3 regions of the Methylobacterium sp. CM6246 genome follow, and region 3 is predicted to be linked to each of the others. Evidence: predicted binding sites of a transcription regulator. Region 3 holds the regulator's gene; each other region holds the start of a gene.

Region 1 (5,276 bases), 400 kb from region 3:
TGTTCGGCCCGCAGAGTGCCGTCGGCGGGATCGCGGGACTGAAGATCGCGGTGTGCCCTGACACCACGGGACGGCACGGGCGTCGTGCTGCGGCTTTCCTCCGGACGGTGCTGAAGCTCAAGGTGATCGTCACGACGCCCGAGGCCCACGACCGCGAGGCCGCGGCCGTGCAAGGCCTGACGCATCTGATCGAGCGGGTGCTCGTCGCCATGGAGCCGCTTCCCACTCACATGACCACGCGAAGCTTCTCACTGCTCATGCAAGCGGTCGACATGGTCCGGCACGACGCCCCCGAAGTGTTCGAGGCGATCGAGCGATCCAATCCGTTTGCCGCTGATGTCCGCCAGCGCTTCTTCAAGCTCGCTGCCCAAGTCGAGGCCGATCTCGCACGCAGAAATCTTTCTGCAGCCGTCGAACAGCCGCCCCTCATGACGGCCCGGACTTCCGCGGGACCGTGAGACGGCCGTGTCATACCAACGAAAAAAGGGGCCGCCTTTCGGCGACCCCCTTCGTCAGATCGATGGTTGGCGTGGACTTAGAAATCCATGCCGCCCATGCCGCCGCCGCCCGGCATCGCGGGGGCGCCGCCATCCTTCTTCGGCGCGTCGGCCACCATCGCCTCGGTGGTGACCAGCAGGCCGGCCACGGAAGCGGCGTCCTGCAGGGCGGTACGGACGACCTTGGCCGGATCGACGATACCGGCCTGGATCATGTCGACATACTCTTCGGTCTGGGCGTTGAAGCCGTAGGTCTCCGAGGAGGTGTTGTCGGTGATCTTGCCGACGACGATCGAACCTTCCACGCCTGCGTTCTGGGCGATCTGACGGATCGGGGCCTCAAGCGCCTTCAGCACGATCTTGATGCCGGCCTGGACGTCCGGAACATCGCTCTTCAGCGCGGCGACCGCCTTCTTGGCACGCAGCAGTGCAGTGCCGCCGCCCGGGACGATGCCTTCCTCGACAGCCGCGCGGGTGGCGTTGAGGGCGTCGTCGACACGGTCCTTCTTCTCCTTGACCTCGACCTCGGTCGCGCCGCCGACGCGGATCACCGCGACGCCGCCCGCGAGCTTGGCCAGGCGCTCCTGCAGCTTCTCGCGGTCGTAGTCCGAGGTGGTCTCCTCGATCTGCGCCTTGATCTGCGAGATCCGGCCCTCGATGTCGGTCTTCTCGCCGACGCCGTCGATGATCGTGGTGTTCTCCTTCTCGATGCGCACCCGCTTGGCGCGGCCGAGCATGTCGAGCGTCACGTTCTCGAGCTTGATGCCGAGGTCCTCGGCGATCATCTGGCCCTTGGTCAGGATCGCGATGTCCTCGAGCATCGCCTTGCGGCGGTCACCGAAGCCCGGCGCCTTCACGGCTGCGACCTTCAGGCCGCCGCGCAGCTTGTTCACCACGAGGGTGGCCAGCGCCTCGCCCTCGATGTCCTCGGCGATGATCAGCAGCGGCTTGCCGGTCTGCACCACGGCCTCGAGCACCGGCAGCATCGCCTGCAGCGACGACAGCTTCTTCTCGTGGATCAGGATGTAGGGATCCTCGAGCTCGGCGACCATCTTCTCCGCGTTCGTGATGAAGTACGGGGACAGGTAGCCGCGGTCGAACTGCATGCCCTCGACGACGTCGAGCTCGGTCTCGGCCGTCTTGGCCTCCTCGACCGTGATCACGCCCTCGTTGCCCACCTTCTGCATGGCGTGGGCGATCATCTCGCCTATCTCCTTGTCGCCGTTGGCGGAGATCGTGCCGACCTGGGCGACCTCGTCGGAGGTCGAGACCTTCTTGGCGCGCGCGATGATGTCCTTCACCGCGGCGGCGGTGGCGAGGTCGATGCCGCGCTTCAGGTCCATCGGGTTGATGCCGGCGGCGACGTACTTGGCGCCTTCGCGGACGATGGCCTGGGCCAGCACGGTGGCGGTGGTGGTGCCGTCACCCGCGATGTCGTTGGTCTTCGAGGCCACTTCGCGCACCATCTGGGCGCCCATGTTCTCGAACTTGTCGGCGAGTTCGATCTCCTTGGCGACGGTGACGCCGTCCTTGGTGATGCGCGGGGCGCCGAAGCTCTTCTCGATCACGACGTTGCGGCCCTTCGGGCCCAGCGTCACCTTCACCGCGTCGGCAAGGATATCGACGCCGCGCAGCATCTTATCGCGGGCGTCGGCGGAGAAACGAACGTCTTTCGCTGCCATGGTTTGCCTCTTGTGGTTGGGTTGGACCCCAAGGCCTCAGGTGGCCTCAAAGGGTTGGAACGGGCGATCCGATCAGGCGGCGACGACGCCCATGATGTCGGATTCTTTCATGATCAGGAGGTCCTGACCGTCGATCTTGACCTCGGTGCCGGACCACTTGCCGAACAGGACGCGGTCCCCCGCCTTCACGTCGAGCGCGTTGACGCGGCCCTGCTCGTCGCGAGCGCCGGGACCGACGGCGACGATCTCGCCTTCCTGCGGCTTCTCCTTGGCGGTGTCCGGAATGATGATGCCGCCCTTGGTCTTCTCCTCGCCCTCGATGCGACGGACGACCACGCGGTCGTGCAGCGGACGGAACTTCATGAGCTGCCCTCTTGCTTCAGGTCTGCAGTTGGCGTTGATGCGGCGTGCGCGGCCGCTCCCAAGCCCGACTGTTAGCACTCTGTCTTGGCGAGTGCCAATGACGGCGGCGAGTTAGCTCTCGTGCGGCTCGAAGTCAAGACTGTCGCACCCGCGCGCGACGGCGAGATGACCCGGCATCGGCCCTTATTTCCCCTAGGATAACGCGCCCTCATGCTGAGCCTCCACGGACCCGAAGGCGCGGTGACGCCTGAACGCGGCGGCCCGATTCCCGGCAATGCCGTCTGGCTCGATCTGAACGACCCGAGTTCCGAGGAGGCCGCCGCCGTGGAAGCGGCCACCGGCCTGCGCGTACCGTCCCGGGCCGCACTGTCGGAGGTGGAATCCTCCAGCCGGCTGCGGCGCGTGAAGGGCGGGCTGTCGCTCTCGACGCCGATGATCACCTTCGAGCGCAGTGATTCCCAGTTGAAACCGCTGGGGTTCCTCCTGTCGAAGGATCACCTCGTCACGATCCGGTTCCACGACATGCGCGCGATCGACTCGTCGGAGAAGCGCATCGCCGACGGCGACGGCAGCGTGACGCCGAGCGAGATCTTCCTCGTGATCCTGGAGGAGTTGGTCGACAGCCTCGCGGACGCCCTGGAGGACATGGCCTCCGAACTCGACACGCTGTCCACGCGGATCTTCGACTTCGATGTCCGCGGCGCCGATCGCCGTCGGCTGGAAAGCCCGCCGCCCCGCCGCCGCGACCTGGCGCTGCGGCGGATCCTGCGCGGCATCAGCAACCGTGGGAAGGTTCTCGGGAAGATCCGCGCGAGCCTGCTCGGCCTGGAGCGGATCGTGCCGTTCGTGTCGGCCGCTTGCGAAGGGCTCGGCCTGCCCGGCGACGGTCGCTTCGAGACGATCCGGCGCGACATCGACTCCCTGGACGAGTTCGAGACGCGGCTTGCCGAGAACGTTCAGTTCCTCCTCGACGCCACATTGGGGCTCATCAACATCGAGCAGAACAACGTCTTCCGGGTACTGACGGTGGTGTCTGTGGTTGGTGTGCCGCCGACGCTGATCGCCTCGATGTACGGCATGAACTTCAAGCACATGCCGGAGCTGGACTGGGCCTACGGATATCCCTACGCCCTCGCGCTTATTTTGATCAGCGCTCTTGCTCCAATTGTATATTTCCGAAGCCGCGGGTGGTTCTGATATTCGTCAGCTTAAAAGGCAAAAGCTGTCTTTAATACAAATCTAAGCCTCTGCCAATCAACTATTACAACTTACTTTGATTGAATATTTCATTTGACGCGCTCTCAATGCAGGCTTCGGTTTCAAAGACTGTCGAATTATATAAAATTTAACCCAATCTCGGCCATATGCTCGCAGGAGCAGCGTGGACACCGATATGTTCAAGAGAACCGTCTATAACGAGGCGCAGGCCAAGCTTGACGCCCTGGACCGGTCGTTGGCGATCATCGAACTCTCGATGGACGGGCAAGTCCTGAGTGCCAACCACAACTTTTTGCACCTGATGAAGTACACCCTTGCGGATGTACAAGGCAAACATCATCGCATCTTTGTCGAACCGATGGCTGCCAAGTCGCCAGAGTACACGGAGTTCTGGTCGAAGCTGAAGGACGGTCAGTACGTCACCGGCGAATTCCTGCGGATCGACAAGAACGGCACGGAGGTCTGGCTGGAGGCGACCTACAACCCCGTCCTCGACGCGCGCGGCAAGCCGGTGAAGGTGGTCAAGTTCGCGGCCGACATCTCGGCCAAGAAGAACGATATCGATCGGCTGATGTCGATGATCGACAACATGCCGGTCGCGGTGATGACCGCCGATCCCCGCAACGAGTTCAAGATCAACTTCCTGAACGCGACCTCGCGCCGGACCCTCGGGCCGCTGGAGCAATGGCTGCCGATCAAGGTCGACGAGATGCTCGACCACTCCTTCGACGTGTTCCACAAGAACCCGCGTCACCAGCGTAACATGCTGGCGGATGCGAGCCGGCTGCCGCACCGGACCAAGATCAAGGTCGGGCCGGAGACCCTCGATCTGCAGGTCACCGCCGTCAACGACCGGAAGGGCAATTACATCGGACCGATGCTGACCTGGGCCGTCGTATCCGCGCAGGTGAATATGTCCACCGACGTCAGCCGTGTCGTCGATGCCGTGGGTTCGGCGATCCGCGAGATGCAGCATTCGGCCGAGGGGCTGACGCAGTCGGCCGATTCCGCTCGGCAGAAGGCCTCGTCCGTGGCGGCGAACTCCGAGCAGATGAACGGCGCAATCCAGGAGATCTCGGGTCAGGTCGGACGGGTCTCCGAGCGCGCCCGCCAGATCGCGGTGCAGGCCGAGACCACGGACGCGACGATGCGGCAGCTCGCCGAGAACGCCCGGGAGGTCGACGCGGTGGTCGGCATGATCAAGTCGATCGCCGGGCAGACCAACCTCCTGGCGCTGAATGCCACGATCGAGGCCGCGCGGGCGGGCGCCGCCGGCCGGGGCTTCGCGGTGGTGGCGAGCGAGGTCAAGGCTCTGGCCGAGCAGACCGCGAAGGCCACCGGCGAGATCACCCAGCAGGTTGCGGCGATCCAGAGCGCAACCGGCGAGGCGGTCGGAGCGATCGAGATGATCACCGCCGCCGTCGCCGAGCTCTCGACGCTGACCCTGGCGATGGCGAGCGCTGTCGAGGAGCAGGCGGTCTCGACGCACGAGATGTCCGGCAATATCGGCGGCGTT
Region 2 (5,276 bases), 4.4 Mb from region 3:
GGACACCGCCGACAAGCCGGCCGAGGCCGCATTCGCGCCCGCCGTTCCTGTCGAGCCGGTGCCGGCCGAGACCCCGGCCCGCCGGGTGCTGCCGAGCCTCGTGCCGATGTTCGCGACGGCGAGCGAGCCCGAGGCCGACGCGGCGGACGAAGCCCCATCGGTCGAGCGCCTGCCACGGGTGCGCCGTGCCAAGGCCGTTTCGAAGCCGGCTTCGAAGGTGCCGTCCAAGCGGGCGCAGACGCCGGTCGTCGCGGTGGCGCGCCCTGTTCTCGCCCCGCCGCCGGTCGCTGTCGTGAGCCAGCCGGCCGCGATGCCGACGCGCCCGATCCGGCTTTCCCGGCAGGGCGACACCCTCAAGGCCGGCGAGCGCTGGAAGCGACGGTTGCCGCGCAATCTCTGGTGATGGGATCCGGGGCCGCCCCGCGGTAACGCCGCGGAGCCCCGAAAGCCCCGCGGCGTCTCTCCCCCGGTTACGACCCTCTTGCAGACGGTATCGGGCGGCGCGCAGCCGTCCGGACGTCCTCAGATGCCGACGCTGGCTGCGCCGGCCTCCGCGGCCTGGCTGACGGTCGCACCGTTCCGGAGCGCCATCGCGATGGCGGTCGAGGCCGTGTCGACGGCCTCCGCACGGTCCTCGCCGTAATCGTACATGCTGTTGGCCTGCGACCCCAGCCGGGCGTGAAAATTATCGGGAAAGTTCTTGTCCATCCGCTGTTTCAGCAGGTTGGTCGCTGCATGATAATCACTTTCGAACCCGGATGACTGATAAGCCGGGGCCGCATCGTAGGTCCCGCCCTCCTTGTCGGCAGCAGCTTTGCGGTTCTTGTGGTCGATCGTCTGCGAGAACAGGAAGCCGATAACCTTGGCCATAAGCCATCTGAAGGCGTTCATGTCGGTCCTCGGCGAGAGCAGCGGCGGAATCTCTTCAGGTCTGTACCACGCATTGTCCCGGCGCCGCGGCTTTCTTGGCCGCGATGACCGTTTGCCCGGCCACGAACCGCTCCGGGCGGCCCGTCACCATCGCTCCTCGGCGATGAGCGCCCCGCTCCCATCGAAGATGCCCCGCCAGCCCTTGTCGAGCAGGCGAACCGTCACGCGGGTCTGATCCGCCTCCGCGCCCGAACCGGGCTTGATGCGGGCCTCGACCTGGCCGAGGCGTTCCTGCTGCTTGAGCACGGCCATGGTGACGCCCAGACGCGACGCGAGTTCGCGGGGATCGACGATCCAATCGCCTTTGTGACCGAGATCGAGCCGCACGGAGCGTATCCTTCATCCCCACGGAAAGCCGGACAGAGCCGGCTGCCAACGACGCCGCCGTCGGACTTTGGCGCAGCCGGAGCATCATCCCGAAGGGGGCGCCGGGTTTTCGGGACGACGACGGTGCGGCTCAGGAGGCGCGGGCCGTATTGCGGCGCTTGCGCGGTATCCTGTGATGGGGCCGGGCCGAGTGGCGCCGGACCTGGACCCGGGGCGGCGGCGCTGCCTGCGGCACGACCACCGGGACGCCGTCATGCTCCGCGATGACTTCGCGCGCACGCGCGACGCTCATGTCGCAGGCGCTGGTCATGCCCTGGAGAGCGCCGAGCGCGCGATTGTATTCGGGAAGGTTGCTGCAACCGGGAACGCCCCAGGCCCGGGCCGGGGCGGGCGCCGCGAGGAGGACAGTCGTCACCAGCGCCAGGATGACGACGCAGGGGGCGAGCGGCGGGCGGAGGGCCAGGACGATCCCGTCCCGATGGGTCTGCACGCGCATCGAAATCTCCCGACCGGCATCAGGGACAACCCGCATCGGCCCGCTTGGTGCGGTGTGGACGGGGTCGCCGTTGCGGACGGCGCCGGCCCGGATCGATGATCCGGGCCGGCTTACAGATGACGACCCGGCGCGGCCGCGAAAGGCGCCCGCGCCGGGTCGTCGTGTCGAGGTCTGGAGCCGGCTTAGAAGTCCATGCCGCCCATGCCGCCCATGCCGCCGCCGCCCGGCATGGCCGGGGCTTCCTTGCGCGGCAGCTCGGAGATCATCGCCTCGGTGGTGACCAGCAGGCCGGCCACGGAAGCCGCACCCTGGAGCGCCGCCCGGACGACCTTGGACGGATCGACGATGCCGGCCTGGAGCATGTCGACATACTCCTCGGTCTGGGCGTTGAAGCCGTAGGTCTCCGAGGCGTTGGCCAGGATCTTGCCGACGACGATCGAGCCTTCGACGCCCGAGTTCGAAGCGATCTGACGGATCGGGGCCTCGAGCGCCTTCAGCACGATCTTGATGCCGGCCTGGACGTCGGGGTTGTCGCTGGTGAGGCCCTGGGCGGCCTTCTTGGCGCGCAGCAGCGCGGTGCCGCCGCCCGGGACGATGCCTTCCTCGACAGCCGCGCGGGTGGCGTGGAGGGCGTCGTCGACGCGGTCCTTCTTCTCCTTGACCTCGACCTCGGTCGAACCGCCGACGCGGATCACCGCGACGCCGCCCGCGAGCTTGGCCAGGCGCTCCTGCAGCTTCTCGCGATCGTAGTCCGAGGTGGTCTCCTCGATCTGCGCCTTGATCTGCGAGATCCGGCCCTCGATGTCGGTCTTCTCGCCGGACCCGTCGATGATCGTGGTGGTCTCCTTCTCGATGCGCACCCGCTTGGCGCGGCCGAGCATGTCGAGCGTCACGTTCTCGAGCTTGATGCCGAGGTCCTCGGCGATCATCTGGCCCTTGGTCAGGATCGCGATGTCCTCGAGCATCGCCTTGCGGCGGTCACCGAAGCCCGGCGCCTTCACGGCCGCGACCTTCAGGCCACCGCGCAGCTTGTTCACCACCAGGGTGGCCAGCGCCTCGCCCTCGATGTCCTCGGCGATGATCAGCAGCGGCTTGCCGGTCTGCACCACGGCCTCGAGCACCGGCAGCATCGCCTGCAGCGACGACAGCTTCTTCTCGTGGATCAGGATGTAGGGATCCTCGAGCTCGGCGACCATCTTCTCCGCGTTCGTGATGAAGTACGGGGACAGGTAGCCGCGGTCGAACTGCATGCCCTCGACGACGTCGAGCTCGGTCTCGGCCGTCTTGGCCTCCTCGACCGTGATCACGCCCTCGTTGCCCACCTTCTGCATGGCGTGGGCGATCATCTCGCCGATCTCCTTGTCGCCGTTGGCGGAGATCGTGCCGACCTGGGCGATCTCCTCCGAGGAGGCGACCTTGCGGGAGCGCTCGCTGATGTCCTTCACGACCGCGGCGACCGCGAGGTCGATGCCGCGCTTCAGGTCCATCGGGTTCATGCCGGCGGCGACGTACTTCACGCCCTCGCGGACGATGGAGGCGGCCAGCACGGTGGCGGTGGTGGTGCCGTCACCCGCGATGTCGCTCGACTTCGAGGCCACTTCGCGCACCATCTGGGCGCCCATGTTCTCGAACTTGTCGGCGAGTTCGATCTCCTTGGCGACGGTGACGCCGTCCTTGGTGATGCGCGGGGCGCCGAAGCTCTTCTCGATCACGACGTTCCGGCCCTTCGGGCCGAGCGTCACCTTCACCGCGCTGGCGAGCAGCTCGACGCCGCGCAGCATCTTCTCGCGGGCGTCGACGGAAAAACGAACGTCTTTGGCTGACATGGACAATCTCGTCTGTTGTCGTTCGGCCCCGAGGCGCGCCGGAGCGGGCGCCTCGAAGGGCTTGGGCAGCATCTGCGGGAGCGGACGCCCTCAGAGCGCCGGCTGCCGAAACGGGTACCGGTTCGGCGTTCGCGGGCGCGTCGAATCAAGGACTGAGTGCCGTACCCGATTGCAGTGCGATCAGGGACGGCGCGATCCGGTACGACGCTAGGCGACGACGCCCATGATGTCGGATTCCTTCATGATCAGAAGGTCCTGGCCGTCGATCTTGACCTCGGTGCCGGACCACTTGCCGAACAGCACGCGATCACCGGGCTTCACTTCCAGGGGATTGATCTTGCCGGCCTCGTCCCGGGCACCGGGTCCGACGGCGACGACCTCGCCCTCCTGGGGCTTCTCCTTGACGGTGTCGGGGATGATGATCCCGCCCTTGGTCTTCTCCTCGCCCTCGATGCGGCGTAGCACCACGCGGTCGTGCAGCGGGCGAAACTTCATGTGTGGCATCCTGGTCGTCCCGCCTGCGGGTCTCGCGTCGGCATGACGGAGCCCGGACGGGAAAGGCGGCGGCGGACCGAATCATCCGCGCCGGGTGTGGATCTCTTAGCACTCAATCGGCGAGAGTGCTAACGCGCTTCGAAGCCGCCGGGCTCGATCGCGGCCCTCCGAAGCGGCTGAGCCTGCACGGGCGGCCTGGAATATTGAAAGTCGCACACCAAAACAACATCGCAAGAAGCCGCGATTTCGCCGGCACGCCAGACGGTTTTTCTCCGCGGCCTATTTCGGGATTGTGATTATCCCGGCGATGCGCTAGAGATCACGGATCGATTTGAGGCCAGATATTCGGCCGTCTCGCCACAACAGGGCGAGCGCTCTGCATCTCTCCCATTTTCGACGACTCGCGGATGAGCGCATGCACGGCGTGCGCTCGACCCATTCGATCGTCCAGCGTTCGCTGCCCGTGCAGCGCATCAGCAGCAAACACTGGATCTTTGTTACCGTATGATGATTTTGGTCGGCCGGAATGCTGGTCGATCGCATCATGCTCTAAAGCAGTTGGAATATTTATGACCATCGGCACCGTTAAGTGGTTCAACGAGACCAAGGGCTTCGGCTTCATCCAGCCTGACGACGGCGGCAAGGACGTGTTCGTTCACATCTCGGCTGTCGAGCGCGCCGGCATGCGCAACCTGATCGAGGGCCAGAAGCTCTCCTTCGAGCTGGAAACCGACCGTCGCAGCGGCAAGCAGTCCGCCGGCAGCCTCCAGGCCGCCTGAACCGAGCGCCTCACCAGAGGACGCGTTTCGAAGCCGTTCCCTGTGTGGAGCGGCTTCTTCTGTTTCTGGACCGGCATCCGTGATGCCGTTTCGGGCTCTTGATCGGGCATCATCGGTCTCCGATACGCTTTCGGGATGATGCTCTCGCCACCGGCGCTGCGAAGCGCGCGAGGAGTATCCGTGGGTCAATTCAAAGAAACGCAGCTGTCCGATCGTCTCGAGGCCGGCGCGAAAGCCAAGGAAGAGCGGCTGGCCCAGTTCCGTGCACGGCCCGCGGCGGACGATCCGGCCGTCCTCGCCCGGCAAGCCGAGCGCCAGGCCGTCGTCGAGGCCCGCGAAGTGCGGGTGAGCGAGCGGGAGGCCGCCCGCGCCGCCGCCGAGGCGGTCCGCGCCGCCGAAGCCCTTGCCGAACAGGAGCGCGCA
Region 3 (5,276 bases):
GCGCGCCTGATCCACGCCCGCATGCCGGACGTGGCTGTTGAAGTCGCAATATGGGCACTTCGCGGCGCAGAAGGGCCAGTGCAGGTAGATGCCGAAGCCCGCGTCGCGGGTCGGATGGTCCGGGCCGGTCGAAGTCATGATCGCCGGGATGTGCGCGTGCCAGCGCGGTTTGGCAATCAGGCCGCCGGCGCCAGGCAGGCGCGGCTCAACAACACGAAGGCCCGGGCGCGGTGCGACAGCCCCTCCCCCTTCTGCCAATCGACACCGTGCTTCTCCTCGGCGCTCATCTCGCCGAAGGTCCGGGCATGGCCGTCCGGCTGGAAGATCGGATCGTAGCCGAAGCCGGCATCGCCCCGCGGCGGAACGAGCGTGCCGAACACACGGCCCTCGAAAAGCTCGGTATGGCCGTCCGGCCAGGCGAGCACGAGCGCGGAGACGAAATGCGCCGTCCGGTCGCTCGCGTCGCGCTGTTCCAGCTCCGAGACGATGCGTGCCATCGCGCCGGAAAAGTCCTTGGTCGGACCGGCCCAGCGCGCGGAGAAGATGCCCGGCGCGCCGTCCAGTGCATCGACGCAGAGGCCGGAATCGTCCGCGAAGGCGGGCAGTCCGGTCGCCTTGGCGGCGGCATGCGCCTTGATGGCGGCGTTCTCGGAGAACATCGTGCCGGTCTCGTCAGGCTCGGGCAGCCCCAGCTCGCCGGCCGAGACCGCCTCGATCCCGAACGGTGCCAGCAGCTCGCGCATCTCGGTGAGCTTGCCCGCGTTGTGGGTTGCGATCACCACCTTGCCGGTCAGCCTGCGGCTCACGCGATCGTCTCCTTCTGGAGCGCCACCAGCCGGTCGGTGCCGGCGCGGGCCAGCCGCAGCAATTCGAGGAGCTGGGCCTCGGAGAACGGCTCCATCTCGGCGGTGCCCTGCACCTCGACGATGCCGCCCTTGCCGGTCAGCACGAAGTTCGCGTCGGTCTCGGCCGCCGAATCCTCGGCGTAGTCGAGGTCGAGCACCGGTGTGCCCTTGTACAGGCCGCAAGACACGGCCGCGACGTGGTCGCGCAGCGGGTCCACCGAGATGATCGAGCGGGTGCGCATCCAGGCGAAGCAATCGTAGAGCGCCACCCAGGCACCGGTTATCGCCGCGGTCCGGGTGCCGCCATCGGCCTGGATCACGTCGCAATCGACGGTGATCTGGCGCTCTCCCATTGCGGGCAGGTTGGTGACCGCGCGGAGTGACCGGCCGATGAGCCGCTGGATCTCCTGCGTGCGGCCCGACGGCTTGCCCGAATTGATCTCGCGCCGGGTCCGGTCATGCGTCGCGCGCGGCAGCATCGCATACTCGGCGGTGACCCAGCCCTTGCCGGAGCCGCGCAGCCACGGGGGACCGCGCTCTTCGAGGGAGGCGGTGCAGAGCACGCGGGTGTTGCCGAAGCTGACCAGGCAGGAGCCCTCGGCGAAGCGCGAGACCGCGCGCTCCAGGGTGACCGGCCGCAGCTCGTCGGCGGCGCGCTTCGAAGGCCTCATCGCGGGCCCTTTCTGATGAGAGAGTGAGGGCCGGGCTCTTAGGCCGCGGAGCCTGCGCGGGCAAGCATCGCCGTACGGATTGATCCCTGGACACCGGGCGGACATGATCGCACGACAGGATGACCGCGTGACCGATTCCAACAGCCTCTTTCCGCAAGACCCCTCGATGCAGGCGCTCGCCGCCCTCAACGAGCGCGCCCGCGAGATCTTCCGGCAGATCGTCGAGAGCTATCTCACGACCGGCGAGCCGGTGGGGTCGCGCAACCTGGCGCGCATCCTCCCGATGGCGCTGTCGCCGGCCTCGATCCGCAACGTCATGGCGGACCTGGAGCATTCCGGCCTGATCTTCGCGCCGCACACCTCGGCCGGCCGGCTGCCGACCGAGCTCGGGCTGCGGTTCTTCGTGGATGCCATGCTCGAACTCGGCGATGTCGGCCAGGAGGAGCAGACCCGGATCGAGGCGGAGATGCGCGCCGCCGCCTCCGGCCACACCTTCGATTCGGCGCTGGCCGCAGCCTCGACCATGCTGTCGGGCATCTCGCGCGGCGCTGGCGTGGTTCTGACCACGAAGGCGAACGTCCACCTCAAGCACATCGAGTTCGTCCGCCTCGATCCGGCCCGCGCCCTCGTGGTGCTGGTCTCCGACGACGGCTCGGTGGAGAACCGGCTGGTCGACCTGCCGCCGGGTCTGCCAGCCGGCGCGCTCCAGGAGGCCACGAACTTCCTCAATGCCCGGCTGCAGGGCCGCACCCTCGGCACGCTGCGCGCCGAGATCGAGGCTGGCCGCAAGGCGATGAAGCGCGAGTTGGACGCGCTGACCGAGCGCTTGGTCGATGCAGGCCTCGCGACGCCGGTGGGCCCGAGCGAAGCCCGGCAACTGATCGTGCGCGGTCAAGCGAACCTGCTCGACGACCTGCGCGCCGTCGAGGACCTCGAGCGCATCCGCCTGCTGTTCAACGATCTCGAGACCCAGAAGGACGTCATCGACCTCCTGGCCCGCGCCGAGGGCGGCGAGGGCGTGCGGATCTTCATCGGCTCGGAGAACAAGCTGTTCTCGCTCTCGGGCTCGTCGCTGATCGCCGCGCCGTTCCGCGACGGGTCGCAGAAGATCGTCGGCGTCGTCGGCGTGATCGGGCCCACGCGGCTGAACTACGCCCGTATCGTCCCGATGGTCGATTACACCGCCCGGGTGGTCTCGAAGCTGCTCGACGGCAGCCGCTGACAGCCGCCCGTCGGGCCGCGCTCAAGCGGCCCGGACGGTGTGCAGGAAGTCTGCAACCTCGCGAGACAGCTGCGCCGATTGCCGCGAGAGCGCGGAGGCCGCGTCGAGCACCTGATGGGCGGCCGTGCCGGTCTGCTCCGAGGCCGCGGCGACGCCGGTGATGTTCGTGGTGACCTCGTCTGTCCCGCTCGCCGCCTGGCTGACGTTGCGCACGATCTCCTGGGTCGCCGTGCCCTGCTGCTCCACCGCGGCCGCTACCGCGCCTGTGACGCGGTTGATGTCGCGGATGCGCGTCATGATCCCGCCGATCGCCTGCGTGGCGTGGTCGGTCGATCCTTGGATCCGACCGATCAGGCCGGTGATCTCTTCGGTGACGCGTCCGGTCTGGGCAGCCAGTTCCTTCACCTCGGACGCAACGACGGCGAAGCCCCGTCCGGCCTCGCCCGCGCGCGGCCTCGATCGTCGCGTTCAGGGCGAGGAGATTGGTCTGGGCCGCGATGCTGGAGATCAGCCCGACCGCGTCGCCGATCTTCGAGACCGCCTGGGCCAGGTCCTGCACCAGATGGCCGGTCTGGTCCGCCTCGCCGACCGCCGCTTGCGCCAGGGTGGTCGAGCCCTCCACCTGCCCGGCAATCTCCCGGACGCTGGTGCCGAGTTGCTCCGCTGCGGCCGCGACCGTGCGGACGTTGGTGGCCGCCTCCTCGGCGGCGGCCGCGACGCTGGTCGATTGCGCCGCAGCCTGGGTCGCGCTCGCCGTCAGGGTCTGGGCCGTGGCCTCAAGCTCGGTGGCCGAGGACGAGACCATGCCGACGATCGCCCCGACGGCCTGCTCGAAGCCATCGGCCAGCGCATTCATCGCGCGCCTGCGCTCGGATTCGGCGGCCTCGTCCGCCCCGCGCTTCACCTCGGCCTGGTCGCGCGCCCGCTGCGCCACCAAAGCCTTGATGCCCTCGACCGCTTGGCCGACCAGGCCGATCTCGTCGCCGCGCCGAGCCTCGGCGATCTCGGTATCGAGCGCGCCCTGGCTCATGCGCTGCAGGACGCCAACCAAGCGATTGAGCGGACGCGAGACGGTGAGCGTCATCAGCCGGCCAACGACGAGGCCGAGCACGAGCAGGACCAGAAGGGTGGCCACCGCCAGCTCCTTCGCCAACAGCGTGGTCGAAGCCAGCGCCTCGGCGCTGTCAACCGAGAGCGCGATGTACCAGTCGAGCGATGGCGGCAGGTTCGGGACGCGGGCGAAGGCGGTGAAGGTCGCCCGGCCGCCCTCCTGGGTCTCGGCAAGGTCGCCGCCGATCTTCGGCGGCGGCCCCGCGATCAAGTCCGACAGCGGTTTGCCGATCAGCTCCGCGCGCGGATGGGCCAGCACCGTTCCACCGCGCGACACCAAATAGGCGTAGCTTTTGCCGCCCGCGCCGACCTCGGCGATCATCCGGGTCAGGGCGGCGCTGTCGAAGTCGCCTCCGATCACGCCGAGGACCGCCCGGTTCTTGCCGAAGACTGGCCCCGCCGCAGTGATCGTGACGGCGTTGGTTCCGGCGTCGATATAGGGCTCGGTCAAGACAGCTTGCCCGGCCGCCAAGGCATCCTTGTACCACGGACGCTCACGCGGGTCGTAGCCGGAGGGCAGCTCGGACTTGGGCACCATTGTGTAAAAGCCGTCCGGACGGCCGATATACGCACCGAAGAAGAGGTTGCGCGCCATCGGCAGACCGAGGACGTCGTTCGCCTCCGGCCCGATTCCGGCAAGCGCGATCTGCTGCGCCATGAGCTGTGTCACGTCGAGCTTGCCGCGCAACCAGTTTCCGACACTCCGCGCCGATGCGACGCTCAGGCTCGCCATGTTTGCGTTGAGGTTAGCCCGTAGGGCGGAGGATTGCGTGGCGTAGAGATAGGCAGAACTTGCGCCGAAGGCGGCACAGACCACGCTCAGGATCAGGAGCATGGCGCGGCCGGAGACTCCAAGGCGCGGTCGCCAGCCGCGCGCAGGTCCGACCGCGTTGAATTCCTGTCCCGACATGCCCTGCCCTCGTCAGCCGCTAATCGATCGATCACCCCCGCAGGACCTGCACCCGTAAATCGACACCGATACTTGTTGTCGATCACTGGAATGCTCTCCGCGGACACTGAACGCTCGATCTTCATCGAAGCGTCTCAGCTGCTGGTTCAGAATCATCAACCGTGCCGACCGCTTCTCTATTCTTCACAGCTTTCGGTTATCTTGCAATCTCTTGCTGCGCATCAAGGTGAGTGTCAGGGCTTTCTTGAATCTCTCATCAAAATGCTGCCCGCCGGGATCCGTGCCCCCGGCGGAGCAGGTGTTTGTCGGTCATGCTTGCGCGCGGGGCGAAGCGACCATCCCGCACATCATGCAGGGATCACGTCGACGATCTCATAAGTATCGGGATCGATGATCACGATGTCGTCGCGCACCAGGATGAAGTCATATCCCTCGTATTCCGGCACGATCTCGATGATCGCGGGCGGAAGCCGGTGGAGCCTGACGGAGCGCGGGATCGCGGTTCCGACCGCGAGGCC

What was found. Region 3 encodes HrcA, which represses chaperone genes, less so after heat shock. Its sites were predicted from a motif close to GTTAGCACTCNCNNNNNGNGAGTGCTAAC; they were not measured.
Region 1: groES (co-chaperone GroES) is a predicted target of HrcA. The motif match lies at 2,613-2,641, and genes of this name have one in related genera.
Region 2: groES (co-chaperone GroES) is a predicted target of HrcA. The motif match lies at 4,179-4,207, and genes of this name have one in related genera.

What each region holds. Positions count from the first base shown of each region.
Region 1 is NZ_JBTXKY010000001.1:4,944,087-4,949,362, reverse strand. It holds gene ACYQPG_RS23865 (prephenate dehydrogenase/arogenate dehydrogenase family protein) at 1-458, shown strand, start outside; gene groL (chaperonin GroEL) at 536-2,179, opposite strand; gene groES (co-chaperone GroES) at 2,252-2,542, opposite strand; gene ACYQPG_RS23850 (CorA family divalent cation transporter) at 2,753-3,739, shown strand; gene ACYQPG_RS23845 (methyl-accepting chemotaxis protein) at 3,936-5,276, shown strand, end outside.
Region 2 is NZ_JBTXKY010000001.1:945,236-950,511, reverse strand. It holds gene ACYQPG_RS04800 (hypothetical protein) at 1-403, shown strand, start outside; gene ACYQPG_RS04795 (hypothetical protein) at 523-891, opposite strand; gene ACYQPG_RS04790 (DUF6522 family protein) at 1,015-1,257, opposite strand; gene ACYQPG_RS04785 (hypothetical protein) at 1,388-1,753, opposite strand; gene groL (chaperonin GroEL) at 1,936-3,579, opposite strand; gene groES (co-chaperone GroES) at 3,787-4,074, opposite strand; gene ACYQPG_RS04770 (cold-shock protein) at 4,644-4,853, shown strand; gene ACYQPG_RS04765 (DUF6481 family protein) at 5,034-5,276, shown strand, end outside.
Region 3 is NZ_JBTXKY010000001.1:5,345,749-5,351,024, forward strand. It holds gene hemW (radical SAM family heme chaperone HemW) at 1-138, opposite strand, end outside; gene rdgB (RdgB/HAM1 family non-canonical purine NTP pyrophosphatase) at 177-806, opposite strand; gene rph (ribonuclease PH) at 803-1,516, opposite strand; gene hrcA (heat-inducible transcriptional repressor HrcA) at 1,683-2,738, shown strand; partial or broken gene ACYQPG_RS25785 (methyl-accepting chemotaxis protein) at 2,760-4,758, opposite strand; gene ACYQPG_RS25790 (DUF1236 domain-containing protein) at 5,106-5,276, opposite strand, start outside.